4 regions of the Sinomonas flava genome follow, and region 2 is predicted to be linked to each of the others. Evidence: riboswitches for the same ligand, from Rfam matches in the RefSeq annotation. Region 2 holds a riboswitch; each other region holds the start of a gene.
The links. Region 2 has a riboswitch for S-adenosylmethionine ahead of ABD298_RS18020 (hypothetical protein). Riboswitches for the same ligand answer to the same signal wherever they lie in the genome.
Positions count from the first base shown of each region.

Region 1: linked by a shared signal. The riboswitch ahead of ABD298_RS04745 (aminotransferase class V-fold PLP-dependent enzyme) and the one ahead of ABD298_RS18020 (hypothetical protein) in region 2 are both predicted to bind S-adenosylmethionine.
Region 3: linked by a shared signal. The riboswitch ahead of ABD298_RS13775 (ABC transporter ATP-binding protein) and the one ahead of ABD298_RS18020 (hypothetical protein) in region 2 are both predicted to bind S-adenosylmethionine.
Region 4: linked by a shared signal. The riboswitch ahead of sfnG (dimethylsulfone monooxygenase SfnG) and the one ahead of ABD298_RS18020 (hypothetical protein) in region 2 are both predicted to bind S-adenosylmethionine.

Region 1 covers NZ_BAAAQW010000003.1:438,171-442,372, forward strand. The annotation lists gene rsgA (ribosome small subunit-dependent GTPase A) at 1-313, shown strand, start outside; gene hisN (histidinol-phosphatase) at 378-1,199, shown strand; SAM riboswitch class IV at 1,276-1,389, shown strand; gene ABD298_RS04745 (aminotransferase class V-fold PLP-dependent enzyme) at 1,424-2,845, shown strand; gene ABD298_RS04750 (class I SAM-dependent methyltransferase) at 2,914-3,678, shown strand; gene ABD298_RS04755 (Nramp family divalent metal transporter) at 3,802-4,202, shown strand, end outside.
Region 2 covers NZ_BAAAQW010000014.1:112,159-116,360, forward strand. The annotation lists gene ABD298_RS18010 (ABC transporter ATP-binding protein) at 1-745, opposite strand, end outside; gene ABD298_RS18015 (ABC transporter substrate-binding protein) at 748-1,758, opposite strand; gene ABD298_RS18020 (hypothetical protein) at 1,857-2,102, opposite strand; SAM riboswitch class IV at 2,138-2,249, opposite strand; gene ABD298_RS18025 (TetR/AcrR family transcriptional regulator) at 2,468-3,046, opposite strand; gene ABD298_RS18030 (NADPH-dependent F420 reductase) at 3,165-3,827, shown strand; gene ABD298_RS18035 (dihydrofolate reductase family protein) at 3,955-4,202, shown strand, end outside.
Region 3 covers NZ_BAAAQW010000007.1:97,991-102,192, reverse strand. The annotation lists gene ABD298_RS13780 (aliphatic sulfonate ABC transporter substrate-binding protein) at 1-575, opposite strand, end outside; gene ABD298_RS13775 (ABC transporter ATP-binding protein) at 626-1,492, opposite strand; SAM riboswitch class I at 1,498-1,594, opposite strand; SAM riboswitch class IV at 1,737-1,848, shown strand; gene ABD298_RS13770 (flavin reductase family protein) at 1,890-2,372, shown strand; gene ABD298_RS13765 (oxygenase MpaB family protein) at 2,465-3,409, shown strand; gene ABD298_RS13760 (hypothetical protein) at 3,508-4,202, shown strand, end outside.
Region 4 covers NZ_BAAAQW010000001.1:164,238-168,439, forward strand. The annotation lists gene ABD298_RS00835 (O-acetylhomoserine aminocarboxypropyltransferase/cysteine synthase family protein) at 1-1,216, opposite strand, end outside; gene sfnG (dimethylsulfone monooxygenase SfnG) at 1,216-2,400, opposite strand; SAM riboswitch class I at 2,455-2,567, opposite strand; gene ABD298_RS00845 (acyl-CoA dehydrogenase family protein) at 2,695-3,924, shown strand; gene ABD298_RS00850 (ArsR/SmtB family transcription factor) at 4,062-4,202, opposite strand, start outside.

The DNA.
Region 1 (4,202 bases), on a different contig from region 2:
GGCGCTTGCCCTCCGCCTCTCCGAGGCCCCGCCGGGGAGCTGGATCATCGACACCCCGGGGATTCGGTCGTTCGGCCTCGCGCACGTGGACCCGGACCGGATCCTGCGCGCCTTCGCCGACCTCGAGCCCGGCACCGCGGCGTGCGAGCGGGGCTGCCGCCACGACGCCGCGGCTGTCGGCTGCGGGCTCGACGCGTGGGTCGCCGAGGGCAATGCGGGCGACGCCGGTCCGGCCCGCCTCGCGTCGCTGCGCCGTCTGCTCGGCAGCGGCTCGCGCGAGGAGGCGCAGGACGCCAAGGAGCTCGGCGCGTAGCGGGCCCCCTCTTCCAGGCGGAGCCTCCCGCTCCGGCAGGGCGCGAAGCGATAGCGTGGGGTCCATGACGCAAGCGCCCGAGACGTACAACGACGACCTCCGGCTGGCCCACGTGCTGGCGGACTCGGTCGATGCCCAGACCATGGAGCGGTTCAAGGCCCTCGACCTCAAGGTCGAGACGAAGCCCGACCTCACGCCGGTGACGGACGCGGACCGGGCGGCGGAGGAGGCCATCCGCGGCCAGCTTGCCCGCTCCAGGCCTCGGGACGCCGTGGTCGGCGAGGAGTTCGGCACGACGGGGCACGGGGCGCGGCGGTGGATCATCGACCCGATCGACGGCACGAAGAACTTTGTCCGCGGCGTGCCCGTGTGGGCCACCCTCATCGCCCTGGCGGACGGCGACGAGATCGTCATGGGCGTGGTGAGCGCGCCAGCCCTCGGCCGCCGGTGGTGGGCGGTGAAGGGAGCCGGCGCCTATACCGGCCGCTCGCTCGCCTCGGCGACGCGGCTGAAGGTCTCCAATGTGGCGCGGCTCGAGGACGCCTCGCTCTCGTACTCCTCGCTCTCGGGATGGAAGGAGCGCGGGAGCCTCGACGGCTTCATCGGCCTCACCGAGGACGTGTGGAGGACGCGAGCGTACGGGGACTTCTGGTCGTACTGCCTCGTCGCGGAGGGAGCTGTCGACATCGCCACCGAGCCCGAGCTCGCCCTGTACGACATGGCGGCCCTGGTCCCGATCGTGAAGGAGGCGGGCGGGCGCTTCACGTCCCTGGACGGGGAGGACGGCCCGTGGGGCGGGAACGCCCTCGCGACCAACGGGATCCTCCACTCGGAGGTCCTCGGTCGTCTCCACGCCGAGCGCGAGCCGGTCTCGGAGGCGCCCTGACACGCGCTGTCACAATGCGACACGCTCGACGGCCACGGATGCACCCTCCGCACCCCGTGGCCTAGTCTCGTGGACAGGTCACGAGTGCCAGCGCTAAACCCCGGTTTGCTGGCCGGCAACCCTCCCACCGCGGCGGGGTGCCCCGGGTGACGACCAGGCCGGTCCGGAGCGGACCCGGCAAGCGCGGACCCGCCACGGGTCCCTCACGGTCACGAGGAATGCCGATGAGCCCTGTCCCGCCCTCCCTGCTGCCCGCCGTCGACACAGCCGTCGGCACCAGCGCCGCCCCGCCCCACCGGTACGCCGACGCGCTCGAGCCGCTGCTCGCCGTCGTGGGCGCCGACCTGCGGGCGCCGTTGGTGGGCGGGGACGAGGTCCGGTACGCCAATCTCGACTATGCGGCCTCCGCCCCGTCGCTCGCTGCCGTTGCCGACCATCTCACCGACGTACTGCCGTTCTACGCGAGCGTCCACCGGGGTGCGGGGTATGCCTCGCAGATCAGCACGAGCCTGTATGAGAACGCCCGCGGGACCGTCCGCAGGTTCGTCCGGGCCCGGCCCGACGACGCGGTGGTGTTCACGCGCAACACGACGGACTCCCTCAACCTTCTGGCAGGATGCGTCCCGGCCGGGAGCGAGGTCCTGTACCTGGACATCGAGCACCATGCAAACCTCCTGCCCTGGCAGGCGCGCCCGCACCGCAGCGTCGTCGCGGCGCCCAGCCTGGCCGAGACGCTCGAGCGGGTCCGGATCTCGCTGTCCGACGGCGGCGTGGGCCTCCTCGCCGTCACGGGCGCCTCCAATGTCACGGGCGAGGTCCTCCCCATCGCCGAACTAGCCGCGATCGCGCACGAGCACGGTGCCCGGATCGTCGTCGACGCGGCCCAGCTGGCTCCGCACCGCCGGATCGACATGGCTGCCGCAGGAACATCCGGGGAGATCGACTACCTCGCGTTCTCCGGCCACAAGCTCTACGCGCCGTTCGGCAGCGGCGTCCTCGTGGGCCGCGCCGACTGGCTCGACGCCGGCACTCCCCACCTTGCCGGAGGCGGCGCCGTGCGGGAGGTGCGCCTCGACGCGGTCACCTGGGCGGACGGTCCGGCCCGGCACGAGGCCGGCTCCCCCAACGTCCTCGGGGCGGCCACCCTCGCCCGGGCGGCCGAGGTCCTCGGCTCCCTCGACGAGGCCGCGTGGCAGCGGCACGAACAGCAGCTGCGTGCCGCGCTCCTGGAGGGGCTCGCGGAGATCGACGGCGTCACCGTCCACCGGCTGTTCGACGACTCCAAGGAGGCGATCGGCGTCGTGAACTTCTCGGTGGCCGGGCACGACGCCGGGCTGGTGGCCGCCTGCCTCTCGGCAGAGCACGGCGTGGGGCTGCGCGACGGCCGGTTCTGCGCGCACCCGCTCCTGAAGCGCCTCGGCCTGCCGTCGGGCTCGCTGCGCGCGAGCTTCGGGGTCGGGTCCCGGCTGGAGGACGTCGAGCGCCTTGTGGCGGGAGTGCGAGGGCTCGTCGAGGACGGGCTCGGGATCGACTACGCGGTCGACGCCGGCCGGTGGGTGCCCGCCCACGACTCGCGGCCCTTCCCCGCATGGGCCCCCAACACTCCAGGCACCGCGGGCGCAGCCCCCTGTCTCACGGACTCCTGACTTCCACGGCGGCGCCGCTTCGCACGCCGGAATAGAGTGGGCTCGGCAGTCCACGAGGGAGGCAGGGAATGGCACGCGGCGGGCCGAAGCTGGACGACGCACGACGGCGCGAGCTCGCCAGCGCGTTCGAGGCCGGCGGGGCGCACTACGAGAGGGTCCGGCCCGGGTACCCGGCGGAGACGGTCGCGTGGCTCGTCCCCGACGGCGCGGAGACCGCCGTCGACCTCGGGGCCGGCACGGGCAAGTTCACGGGCCTCCTAGCCCGGCATGGGCTCGGGGTCACCGCGGTGGACCCGTCCGCGGACATGCTCGCCGAACTGGGCCGCCGATACGCGGGCGTGCACTGCATCGTCGCGCCTGCCGAGTCGACGGGTCTTCCCGACGGCTGTGCGGACCTCGTCGTCGCCGCCCAGGCCTGGCACTGGTTCGACCCCGAGGCTGCCACGCGGGAGGCCGTGCGGCTCCTGCGCCCCGGGGGACGGGTCGGCCTCATCTGGAACCAGCTCGACACAACGGTGCCGTGGGTCCACCGGCTCTCCCGCATCATGCACGCCGGCGACGTCCACAAGCCCGGCTACCACCCGCCGTCGGGCCCCGAGCTCACCGGCTGGGAGTCTGCTGTCATCCGGTGGGAGGACCCCATCACGCCGGAGGGCATCGTGGACCTCACGAAGTCGCGCAGCTACTACCTCCGTGCCGACGCGCGGCACCGCGCCAAAGTCGAGTCGAACCTCGCGTGGTACCTCCACGAGCACCTCGGGCACGCTCCCGGCGAAGCCCTCGCACTCCCCTACCTGACGCAAGTCTGGCGGGCCGTCCCTTCCGTCTCCTAGGAACGGGCCGGTCGCGGCCACCTTGCCGTCCTCCCCCGGCGGCGCCTACAGTTTAGGCAGACCGAAAAACGGGTCTCCGGTGCGGCGAACAGCCCCGGGAGCGCGCAGCAGAGAGGCTGAAGGGTGAGCAGGACCTTGAAGGCGACCGAGCGGACCCCGGGGTCGCGCTCCCGGTGGATCATGCTCCTGGGAACTCTGGGGCCGGCGTTTGTCGCCTCCGTCGCCTACGTCGACCCTGGGAACGTCGCGGCGAACCTGACTGCAGGGGCGCGCTACAGCTATCTGCTCGTGTGGGTCCTCGTCATCGCGAACGCCATGGCCATGCTCATCCAGTACCAGTCCGCCAAGCTCGGAGTCGTCACCGGGCGCACCATGCCGGAGATCCTGGGCCAGCGACTGGGCCGTACAGCCCGCAGGCTGTACTGGGCGCAGGCGGAAGTCGTGGCGCTCGCCACGGACCTGGCCGAGGTCGTGGGCGGCGCGCTTGCCCTGCACCTCCTCTTCCAGGTGCCGCTTCCGCTGGG
Region 2 (4,202 bases):
TCCAGACCTCGTGGCGGTACTCCACGAAGGCGGGGTGCGAGCGGATGTCCGCTTCGTCGTCGTGGTCCGGGAGGCGGATGTCCACCAGGGCCTTGAGGCGGCCCGGGCGGGAGCTGAGGACGGCGACCCGCTGTCCGAGGTAGACCGCCTCCTCGATGCCGTGGGTGATGAACACGATCGTCTTGCCGGTGGCTCGCCAGATCCGGAGCAGCTCGCCCTGGAGCTGCTCGCGCGTCTGGGCGTCGAGCGCGGCGAAGGGCTCGTCCATGAGGAGGATGTCGGGTTCGAACGCGAGGCTGCGGGCAATCGCCACGCGCTGCTTCATGCCGCCCGAGAGCTCGTGGGGGTAGCGGTCCTCGAAGCCGGCGAGCCCGACGAGGCCGAGGTAGTGGGTGGCCCGCTCGGCCCGTTCGCCCCTGCCCAGCCCTGTCCCTTCGAGTCCGATCGAGACGTTCTGGGAGGCAGTGCGCCAGGGGAAGAGGGCGTACTGCTGGAACACGACGGCCCGGTCCCGCCCGGGGCCGGTGATCGGCGTGCCGTCCACGAGGACTTCACCCGAGGCGGGTCTCGTGAGGCCGGCAAGCAGATCCAGGAGGGTGGTCTTGCCGGAGCCGCTCGGTCCGACCAGGGTGAGGAATTCGCCGTCCTGGACGTCGAGGGTGAGGCTGTCGAGGGCCGTCAGGGTCCCTCCGCCGCGGACCTGGAAGTGCTGGCTGACGCCGCGCAGGCTGATCTTAGGGGTCATGGTCATCCCTTCGCGAGATCGTTGAATTCGTTGGTGTAGTACTTGGACGGCGTGATGGGCCCACCCACGATCCCGGCCCTGTTCAGCCAGGCGTCCCAGCGGGTGAAGTCCGTGTCGGTGATGATCCCGGCGCGGGGTACGCCCACGCTCTTCCAGTACTTCAGGTTCTTGGTGCTCTCGCCGCGGTTGCGCTTCTCGATGATCTGGGTGAAGCGCTCGATCACGGTCTCCCGCGGAGTGGTGCGCTCCCACTCGATGGCTTTGGCGACGCCGGTCGTGAACGCGCGCACCGTGTCAGGGTTCTTGGCGATGAAATCGCTGCGGAAGACGTACTGTCCTCCGGCGAAGGCCCCGAACAGGGCGTAGTCGCTGAAGAGCGAACGCAGGCCGCCTCCGGCGACGGCGTTGTCCTGGAGGACTCCCCCCAGCACGCCGACGTCGACCTGCCCGCGGCGGACCGCTTCCTCAGTGTCGTTGGGTGGGAGGACCACCAGCTGAACCTGCCTGATCTCCTCGGGGGTCAGCCCGTTCTTCTCGAGCCAAGTGTCGAGGACGGCCTCGGAATGCGCCCCGAGAGTGTTGACGGCGACCTTCCTGCCGATGAGGTCACGGGCGGTGCGGATCGGGCTGTCGTCCTTGACGTAGAAGCCGTTGAAGGTCTTCTCGTCCTCGCCGTAGTAGTTCACGACCGCCTTCACGGGGGCGCCGGCTTCGGCGAGCTTGACCACGGCGCCGGTGAAGGCGCCGCCGAAGTCCGTCTGGCCGGTCGCGGCGGACTGGATGTCCTGGGGCCCGCTGGTCGTGTTGCCCACCCAGACGAGCTTGACGTCGCCGAGGAAGCCGAGATCCTGTGCGAGTTCGGGGAGGGTGACGTTGTTCGCGGATCCCTGGTACCGCAGCTCGGTGGTCTCCTGACCTGCGCCTGTGGCGGCGGCAGGGCCTGAGCAGGCCGAAACGGCCGCGGCGAGGACGGCTGCCAGCGCGGCTCCGGCAATGGATGCAAGTGTTTTCATCGGGTTTTCCTAGGGTTTCTGGGCGCACGGAGGCAGCCCTCATGGGCGCAGCGGCACTCCGCGCGCGATAAGGAGAAAAGAGAAAGAACCTGGGCGCGCTACTTGGCCCGGTACTCGTGGTTGGTCAGAGGAAGGAAACTCCCCGGACACCACGGGCCCACAGCCTGCCCGGTCAGGATGAGGCGGTGCCCCGCGTCCACCCGCTGCCAGCGGCGACACTCGAGGTGCGGGACGTCGTCGGCCGCCGCGGCGAAGGGGACGACGGCGATGCCAGCGGCCCAGTGCCCCATGGCGCGGGGCACGTCCGCGCCGCCGACGGCCTGCTCCCCGATGGTGACAGTCATGGTGGTCCAATCCCCCGGACGCCCGCGGTTCGCGGGCGCCGTACTTGCCGCGGATGGCCACCGCGGCCGGATCTTCATCTGGGGCACCCCACTACGGGAGAGGGTTGCCGCCCGGCCAGCCAGAGCTTCACGCCGGGACTCTTGATCCTGGGCCCGAATCTACGGAACCCCACCAGTCCCGTCTATCCATCTCCGTAACAACGACCCGTGACGTCGCGGTGGGCAACAGCGCGCCCTAAAAGGTCACATTGCCTCCGGCCCACATGACCCTCGATGACGAAACGACTGAGTATCGAAGGCATACATCCACGACGACGGCTTGGCGGTGTTCCGGTCAGCTCAGGGACCTGCACGCCGGATACGCGTCAGCGCTGCGGGCAGGCCTCGTCGATGAGCCGCCGGGCCAGACCGAGCGCGCGGTTGCCGTACGTGCGCCCATCGAGGACCGCCGCGGTGGCGTAGGCGCCGTTCAGCACGATCAGCAATTCCTCGGCCAGGAGGCCGGGATCTTCGGCGCCTGCCTGCTCGGCAAGCGTGCGGAGCCAGTCACGCACCCTCTGCTTGTGGTCGACGGCGACACGGTGCGCAGGGTGGTCGCCCTCGGGGAACTCGGTATTCGTGTTCAGCATGGGGCAGCCCCGGTACCCCGCCCCAGCGGTGTCCTCCGCGAGGACCTCGAACACTGCGCTGAGCTTCTGCCGGGGGTCCACATACTCGGCCGCGGCCTGCTCCATGCGCTCGAACCACGCGTCGGCACCGCCTCGGACATAGGCGGTGGCCAGAGCGTCCTTGGTGGGGAACTGCCGGTAGACCGTGGCGTTCCCAACGCCGCACTCCTTCACGACAGCGTCCATGCCCACCGCGCGGATCCCCTGCTGGTAGTAGAGGCGCGTGGCCACCTCCAGGATGTTGCGCCTGTTCTCTTCAGCCGTCCGCCGCGTCACCGCGATCTTCCTCCTCGTGCCGTCCGTGCCCTTCCAGCTTGACAGACGGACCGATCCGTCACAAATAATAGACGGAACGATCCGTCACATCGAACGGATGGCGACTCGAAGGAGCACCATGAAGATCGCAGTACTCGGCACCGGCATGGTCGGGCGCGCCCTCGCGGCCCGCCTCGCCGAGCTCGGCCACGCCGTCACCATTGGCACCCGCAACCCGGACGAGACCCTCGCCCGTACCGGCGACGACGCGTTCGCCGCCTGGGCTGCGGCGAACCCGGCCGTGGGGCTCGCCGCGTTCACCGACGCCGCCTCGGCCGCCGAGCTCGCCATCAACGCCACCAGCGGCGGAGCAGCCCTCGAGGTCCTCGCACTGGCAGGCCAGGAGAACCTCACGGGCAAGGTCCTCGTCGACATCGCGAACCCGCTGGACCTCAGCGCCGGCATGCCGCCGACACTGTTCGTGAAGGACACCGACTCGCTCGGCGAGCAGATCCAGCGCGCACACCCCGACGCGCTCGTGGTGAAGACCCTCAACACGCTCAACGCGTCCCTCATGGCGGACCCCGCCAAGCTGGGCGAGGCCAGCACTGTGTTCGTCTCCGGGAACGACGCCGCGGCGAAGGCCACCGTGTCCGGGCTCCTGGCGGAGATGGGCCACCAGGACATCATCGACCTCGGCGACATCACGACGGCCCGCGGCACCGAGATGCTCCTTCCCGTGTGGCTGCGCCTGTGGGGCGCTCTTGGGACGCCGGAGTTCAACTTCAAGATCGTCCGCTGACTGGGCGCCTCCTCGCCCAGCGGGAGCCCGAGCGGCACAATGGCACTGGATGACAAGGCCCCGGGGCTGCGGTGGGGCCGCGTCGCCGCGCTGCCTCGTCACTCCCCCACCCCCGAAGGAGCCACACATGGCCGTTCGCCTCGACCTCAACATCTCCCTCGACGGCTACGCGTCGACCGCCGACCAGACGCCGGAGAACCCGATGGGCGAGGACTGGGCGCGCCTCGTCGCCGCATACACCGGCACCAGGACGTTCCGCGAGCGGGTCCTCGGCGACCGCTCCGGGGAGGGCACCACCGGTGTCGACGACCGCTACGGGGCGGCCTACTTCGAGGGCATCGGCGCCGAGATCATGGGCGCTGGGATGTTCGGCCT
Region 3 (4,202 bases), on a different contig from region 2:
GAGCCGTTCTCCAGCGCCGTGCGGCCGTCAGCGTGCTGGAGGTTCTGGACCGTCACGTCGGACTGCTTGAGCCCGTTGGCCTCGAGGGCCTGCAGCAGGAAGAAGTACGGGTCGGTGCCCTTCGTCGCGGCGATCTGCCTGCCCTTGAGGTCCGCCACCGAGGAGATCTTCGAGTCCTTGCCGACCACGAGCGCTGCCCACTCCGGCTGGGAGTAGAGGCTGATCGCCTTGATGGGCGAGCCGTTCGCGCGGGCCAGGAGGGCGGCCGAGCCGGCGGTGGAGCCCACGTCGACGGCACCGGCGCGGAGGGCTTCGTTGGCCTTGTTCGAGCCAGCGGACTGGACCCAGTTGACGCCGACGCCCGAGGGCTTGAGGGCCTCCTCGAGCCAGCCCTTCTCCTTGATGACGACCGACAGCGGGTTGTACGTGGCCCAGTCGATGTTCAGGGTCCCGGCCGCCTTCGCAGCGGGCGCCGAGCCGCCGGAGCCCTCGCCGGCGCATGCGCTCAGACCGAGGGCGGCGGCGCCGAGGCCGAGGGCAAGGAAGGAGCGACGGGACGAGTGCAGGGCAGGCATGGGAAACCTCTTCTTGCGGGTGCGGGTGCGGGTGGAGTTGCAGGGGAAAGTCAGTGGTGGTGCGTGTCCACGCCGAGCGTGGACAGGAGGGTGCCGCGGAGGCGGGCGAGCTCGGCGTCGGCGCGGTCGCGTGGGCGCTCGCCCGGGACGTCCAGGACGTGCTGGATCGTGGCGCCGGGCACGCCGTCCTCGGAGCCGAGCACCACGACGCGGTCGGCGAGCTGGAGCGCCTCGTCGACGTCGTGGGTCACGAGCAGCACCGTCGTGGGCTCGGCCTCGTGGACGCGCAGGAGGAGGTCCTGCATCTTCAGCCGGGTGAGCGCATCGAGGGCGCCGAACGGCTCGTCCAGGAGCAGCACCCCGGGGCGCCGGGCCAGGGCACGGGCCAGCGAGGCCCGCTGGGCCATGCCGCCGGAGATCTCGCCCGGGCGGTACGCCGCGCAGTGGGTCAGGCCCACGAGGGCCAGGAGGCGGTCGACGGCGGCGCGCCCCTCGCGCTTGTCGGTCCCCTTAGGCAGGCCCAGGGCGACGTTGTCGTGCACGCTCAGCCAGGGCAGGAGCCGGGGCTCCTGGAAGCCAACGGCGCACAGGGGCGAGATGCCGCTGCTCGGCGCCCCGCCCACGAGAAGTTCCCCGGTCGCGGGGGCGTCGAGTCCGGCGGCGATGCGTAGCAGCGTGGACTTTCCCGAGCCGCTCGGGCCCAGCAGGGCCACGATCTCACCCGGGGCCAGCGCGAGGTCGACGTCGCGCAGGACGTGGGTCACGCCGTCGTGCGCGCCCGTCCCGGGGTGCCGGCCTCGGCGGGCGGCGAAGGACTGGGCGACGCCGCGGAACTCCAGCGAGGCGGCGCGGGGCGCGGCGAGGGCGGAACCGCGGTGGGTGGCCTCGGAAGTCGGCTGGGCCAGGGCAGAAGGCATGTGCATCTCCATCGGTTCTGGCGGTAGCACCTGTGGCCCCTGCGGGGGCCATGGTTGCTGCGGCGTCACGGAGCCAGATCTCTCGGCCGCTCGGGATGGTCACTTCACATTTCACGTAAAGAACGCCCGCCGTGCAAAACCAGAGGTCGGGGCGTGCGTAACAAATGACAATGTGTCCGCGTGTTTCCACCGCTCGCGGATACGTTGGACGACCGGTGGATTCCTTCCGTACTGTGAGGGACAGGATCAAGAGTCCCGGCGCGAAGCTCTGGCTGGCCGGGCGGCAACCCTCTCCCGTAGTGGGGTGCCCCAGATGAAGATCCGGCCGCGGTGGCCATCCGCGGCAAGTACGGCGCCTGCGAACCGTGGGCGTCCGGCCGACTAGCTGGAGGAGCCCATGACAGCGACACCCCTCGACCTCGTGACGGGCGCGGACCTGCGCCGCGCCATGGGGCACTGGGCCACGGGCATCGCCGTCATCACCACCTCGGACGGCGGCGCGATCGCAGGCCTCGTGAGCAACTCGTTCACGTCGATCAGCCTCGACCCGCCGCTCGTCTCGTGGGCGGTGGACAAGAAGTCGAGCTCATTCGAGATCTGGAACCGCACCGACAACTACGCCGTGCACATCCTGTCCGAGTCCCATCGGGACCTCGTGGCACGGTTCGCGGCGAAGGGGACGGACAAGTTCGCGGGACTGGCCTGGGAGCCCGGGACGCTGGGTTCGCCGATTGTGGCCGACGACGTCCCGCACCTCGAGTGTCGCCTCTGGCAGCGGGTGGACGCGGGGGACCACGTCATCCTGATCGGCGAGGTGGTCAGCGTCTCGGATCCGGAGGAGTTCGTCCCCCTGACCAACCACGTGTACTGGGCAAAGTAGACCGACGGCGCATCAGCGCCAGGCAGCCGGGGCCCCGGCTCCCCTTGACCGGAGGGGGCCCCGGCCAGCCAACCCGCCGGTACGCTGGATGAGTGACCACCGGTCTCAACGACACGCTCATCGGCCCGCTGCGGCGCCGCCTCCTGACGACCTTCTCCGGCCAGTCCGAGGGGAACCTGGCCTGGGAGGAAGCCCTCGAAGAGGGCGACGACGCCGGGTACTTCGCGCCTGACTCCGCGGTCTGGGCCGTCCACGGGGGCATGACGCCCATCGCCGCCGGCATCCGCGCCCTGCTCACGCAGGCCCTGCACCCGGGCGTGCTCGCCGGTGTCGTGGAGCACTCGAACTACCGCGCCGACCCCCTCGCGCGGCTCGCCGGCACGATCCGCTGGATCTTCACCGTCACCTACGGGGACACCGCGGCCGCCCGCCGTGCGTGCGCGTGGGTGCGTAAGCGGCACGTGCCCGTGGAGGGGGAGTTCGTCACGGGCCACGGCACGCACGAGCACTACTCCGCCAATGACTCCACACTGGCCGAGTGGGTCCACCTCGCCTTCACGGACGCGTTCCTGCGGGCGTACGAATCGCTTGCCGGGCCGGTTCCCGGGGGCGCGGACCGCTACGTGGGGGAGTGGGCCGTGGCCGGGGAGCTCATGGGGGTGGCCGACCCACCGCGCACCGCGTCCGCCCTCGTCGAACGGATGGAGGCGTACGACACCGCCGGGCAGCTTGCCGGCGGACCGCGCCTGGCCGACGTGGTCTCGTTCCTGCGCCGGCCGCCGCTCGACCCGCTGCTGCGCCCGGGCTACGCCGTGCTGTTCAACGCGGTGGTCGCGGGGATGCCGCAGCGGCACCTGGACCTGCTGGGGCTCGTGCGCCCCCGCCTCGGGCCGGTGCCGCTCCCGGTGACGGGCGCCGCGAAGGCGACCCTCGCCGTCGTGGGTCGGGCCCTCGACCCGATGTCGCCGAGTGAGGCGGCCGCGCGCCGTCGTCTGGCCCGCCTCGGCGTCCTCCCCGGTCCATCGACTGCTCCGTAAGTGTCGTTCTGGGGCCTCAAAACGACACTTGCGGAGCAGTCGATGAGGGGGTGTGGATAACTTCTGCCGCCTTGTCCCGATTCTGCTCTCATGAGGGCATGAAGACCCCGCGGCGTCTCCCCCAGCAGCTCTCCGGACGGCCCTTCACGGTGGCCGAGGCCGCCCACGCCGGGGTCAGCAAGGGCAGGCTGCGCCACCGGAGCCTCCGGCCCCTGGGCCGCGGGATCAGGGGACAGGGCACGACGGCGGCGCTCACCTTGGGCGCGCGGGTCCGCCCGTTCGTCGAGGTCAACGAGCAGTGCGCGGCCTCCCACGCGACGGCCGCAGAGCTCCATGGCCTCCCAACCCGGAAGCGGGGGCTGGGTGAGGACGAGGTCTTCCACGTGATCCGGCCCGAGGGGGCAGCGCACCTGAAGCGGCCGCACGTCGTCGTGCACCGGGCGAAGCTCCTGCCCGGCGAGACCATGCTCGTCGGAGGCATCCCGGTCACGAGCCCTGCCCGGACCTGGCTCGACCTGGCTGAACGGATCACGCTGGATGAGTTGGTCGCCGTGGGTGACGCCTGCGTCCGGATCCCGTATCCCGAGCTGGAGGGCCGCGAGGAGCCGCACTGCACGGTGGGAGACCTGCGGGACATCGTCGCCCGGCATCGGGGCAAACGGGGGATCCGCAAGGCGCGGCTGGCCCTCGCGCTGATCCGGGTCGGCTCGGATTCGCCGCAGGAGACGGCGCTGCGGCTCGCCCTGCTGCGCGCGGGCCTTCCGGAGCCGGTGCTCAACGCCCGGATCGTGGG
Region 4 (4,202 bases), on a different contig from region 2:
AGAAGCGGATGAGGTCACCCGGCACGCCCGCCGCGACGAGCTGCTCGGCGGAGAGCTGCTGGTGCGTGGTCGAGGCCGGGTGCAGCACGAGCGTGCGGGCGTCGCCGATGTTGGCCAGGTGCGACGCGAGCTGAAGGGCCTCGATGAAGCGGGACCCGGCCTCGCGGCCGCCCCTCACACCGAAGCTGAACACCGAGCCCACGCCGAGCGGCAGGATGCCCTGGGCGAACTCGTACTGCGGGTGCGAGGGCAGGCCCGCGTAGTTCACGTAGGTCACGCGCGGATCGGCCTCGAGCCACTCCGCGACCGCCTTGGCGTTGGCGAGGTGCGCGTCCATGCGCTGCGGGAGCGTCTCGACGCCCTGCAGGAGCTGGAACGCGGACTGCGGCGACAGGGACGGGCCGATGTCGCGCAGCTGCTCGGAGCGCAGCTTCATGAGGAAGCCGTACTCGCCGAAGTTGCCCCACCACGTGACGTTGCCGTAGCTCGGCACGGGCTCGGTCATGGAGGGGAACTTGCCGTTGGCCCAGTTGAACGTGCCGGACTCGACGACGACGCCGCCCAGGGTCGTGCCGTGGCCGCCGAGGAACTTCGTGGCCGAGTGGATCACGATGTCCGCGCCGTGCTCGATCGGCCGGAAAATGTACGGCGGCGTCAGCGTGGAGTCCACCACGAGCGGGATGCCGTGCTCGTGGGCGACGGCGGCCAGGCCGGCGACGTCGGCGATGTCGCCGGAGGGGTTGGCCACTACCTCGGTGTAGACGGCCTTGGTGTTCTCGCGCAGGGCCGACTTGAACGCGGCCGGGTCGGTCGAATCCACGAACGTCGTCTCGACCCCGAAGCGGCGCAGGGTCACGTCGAGCTGCGTGATCGTGCCGCCGTAGAGCTTGGAGGAGGCGACGATGTGGTCCCCGGCCTGGGTGAGTGCGGCGAACGTGATGAACTCCGCGGCCATGCCCGAGCTCGTAGCGACCGCTCCGAGGCCGCCCTCGAGGGACGCGATGCGCTCCTCGAACGCCGCGACCGTGGGGTTGCCGATGCGGGAGTAGATGTTGCCGTACTTCTGCAGCGCGAAGAGGTTCGCGGCGTCGTCCGAGTCCTTGAACACGAACGACGTGGACTGGTAGATCGGCACCGCCCGGGCGCCGTGCTCGGCGTCGGGCGTGCCGCCGGCGTGCAGGGCGCGGGTGCGGAACCCGAACTGGCGCTCGGCCATCAGGCGTTCGCCCCGGCAGCCTGGAATCCGGTCACCGGGAGCAGGTCCGTGCGCAGCTCCGTGCCGTTCTTCCGGGCCAGGTCCGCCTCGAGCTCGCGGACGATCGGGAGGACATCGCGGCCGAACGCCTCGACCTCCTCCTGGAAGTGCAGGTAGCCGGTGAGGAACAGGTTTACGCCGATCTTCTTGTACTCGACCATCCGCTCGGCAATCTGCTCCGGGGTGCCGATGAGCTTGGTGCGGAAGCCGTCGTTGTACTGGACGAGGTCCTCGAAGGTCGAGTCCTCCCACATTCCCTTGCCGTCCTTCGTGGACTGGCCGGCCTCCTTGACGGCGGCGGCGAAGCCCTCGACGGCCGGCTTGTGCGCCTTGGCGATGATCTCGCGCAGGGTCTCCTGCGCCTCCTTCTCGCTCTCGCGGGCAATCACGAAGCCGTTGAGGCCGAACTTCGGCGGGTTCGGGGCGGTCCGGCCGTCCTGCGCGGCGGCCAGGACGCCGCGGATGTTGTCCTTGAACGGCTCGAGGTCGCGGCCGTTGGAGAAGTACCAGTCCGCGGTGCGGCCCGCGGCGGCCTGCGCGGCCGTCGAATTGCCGCCGAAGAAGATCTCGGGGTGCGCGCGGCCGGGGATGTCCAGCGGGGCCGGGCTGAGGGTGAAGTCCTTGATGTTGTAGTACGTGCCGGACTGCGAGTAGCCCTTCTGGGTCCACAGGCCGCGGAGCACGTTGATGAACTCTTCGGTGCGCACGTAGCGCTCGTCGTGCTCGAGCCACGGCAGGCCGAAGTTCACGAACTCGTCCTTGAGCCAGCCGGAGACGATGTTCACGGCCGCGCGACCTCCGGAGAGGTGGTCCGCGGTGATGATGAACTTGGCGAGGACACCCGGGTGCCACATGCCGGGGTGTACGGCGGAGATGACCTTGAGCCGGTCGGTCGCGCCGAGGAGGGCGAGGCTGAACGAGGTCGCCTCGTGCTGCTTGTCCGCGCCGTAGCTCGCGGCGTAGCGGGTCTGGGTCAGGGCGTACTCGAAGCCGGAGTCCTCCGCGATGCGGGCGAGCTTCTTGTTGTACTCGAACTCCCAGTTGGTGCGCTGCTCGATGGTCGAGACGACGAGGCCGCCCGAGACGTTGGGCACCCAGTACGCGAACTTCAGCGGGGTCTCGAAGTCGATGCGGTGGTTGGTCATGCTGCGCTCCTTGGAACTCGGGCGCGACGTGCAGCGCAGGATGTGCCTGATCGCTCACCATCGCTTCTGGCAGTAGCACCTTTGGCTCCGGCCGTTGTTCCGGCATTTGGGGGCAATGGTTGCTGCGGCGTCACAGATCCAGATCTCTCGGCCGCTCGGGATGGTCAGTGTGATTCTCCCGAGAAAGGGCGTAACGATGCAAATTATTTCGTCACACTCGCGCTCGGCCTGCTGGCGCCGAATACTGTTCGACGGCGTGCGCCCGCCGATGGCCCGCCGGAGAGGGATGCACACATGGGACGCACGACGCCGGGCCCCGCCTCGTACACGGAGCTCGCCGAGCGCTTCGCACCGGTCTTCGATCGCATTGCCGAGGGTGCCTTGGATCGCGAACTGGGCCGGACGCTGCCGTTCGAGCAGGTCACGTGGCTCAAGGAGGCCGGGTTCGGCCGCCTCCGCGTCCCGGCCGAGCACGGCGGCTTCGGAGTATCCGTCGAGACCCTCGTGCGCCTGCTCGTCGACCTCGCCGCCGCGGACTCGTCGGTGGCGCACCTGCTGCGCTCCCACTTCGCGTTCGTCGAGACGATCTCGCTCCAGGACGAGGCCTTCCGCGCGCGGTGGTTCGGCCGCGTCGTCGACGGCGCGATCTTCGGCAACGCCGCGACCGAGCGCTCCGGCAACGCCCTCGGCACGGTGGCGACCAGGCTCGTGCCCGCGGGCGGCGGCGGGTACCTCCTCACCGGCGAGAAGTACTACACGACCGGGACGATCTTCGCCGACTACGTGGCCGTCATGGCGTCCCCTGAGGGCGGGAGCTCGCGGCTGTACGCGATCGCCCCGACCCGGCACGCCGGCGTCGAGATCCGCGACGACTGGGACGGATTCGGCCAGCAGATGACCGGCACCGGGACGGCGGTGTTCCGCGAGGTCCCGATCCCTGCCGAGGACACCGTGCCGCGCACCGAGTCCACCACCCACGAGCCCGCGTTCCTGCAGCTGATGCTCCTGTCCGTCCTCGCCGGGATCGGCAAGGCCGTGGTGCGCGACGCGTCGTCGCTCGTCGCGAAGCGGACGCGGACGTTCTCCACAGGCTCAGGCCAGCTGTTCCGCGAGGACCCACTCATCCTGAACCTCGTAGGCCAGCTCGCCGCGAAGTCGTTCGCCGCGGAGTCGTCGGTGCTGGCGGCCGCCCGCGAGCTCGATGACGCCCTCGCGCTGGGCCCCGACGCGAGCGCCGAGGACCGCTACGCGCGGGGAGCGGTCGCCGTCGACCTCGCCCAGGTGGCCGTGCCGCCGCTGGTCATCGACGCCGCGCAGCAGCTCTTCGACACGGCCGGCGCCTCCGCGGTGTCCCGGGGCAAGGCGCTGGATCGCCACTGGCGCAACGCGCGCACGGTCGCGACGCACAATCCCGTGGCGTTCAAGGCGCGCGGGCTGGGGGATTGGTTCGTCAACGGGGTCTCCCCAGTCGCGCTGCACAGCATCGGCGAGGCGACGGCCGCAGTCCCGGCCTCCGCCGGCTAGCTAGCCCCTCCTTGTGGGGTCACATCCCTAGCCTCTCAGGCCCCGGTCCGGAGGTTGAGGGGTCATGTCTCTAAGAACAGGAATCCGCTCTCTAGAAATATGACCCCTCAAGGCAGGGACATGACCCCTCAACAGCATCAGGCGCGGGCCAGAAGCTCCTCGCCCACGCGGCCCCGCTGGTAGAACACCTCCCGCCCGGCGCGCACCGGCTCGGTCAGCCCCGACTCCGCGAGCACCTTCAGGTGCGCGTTGACCGTCCCGGCGGCGAGGTCGAGCGC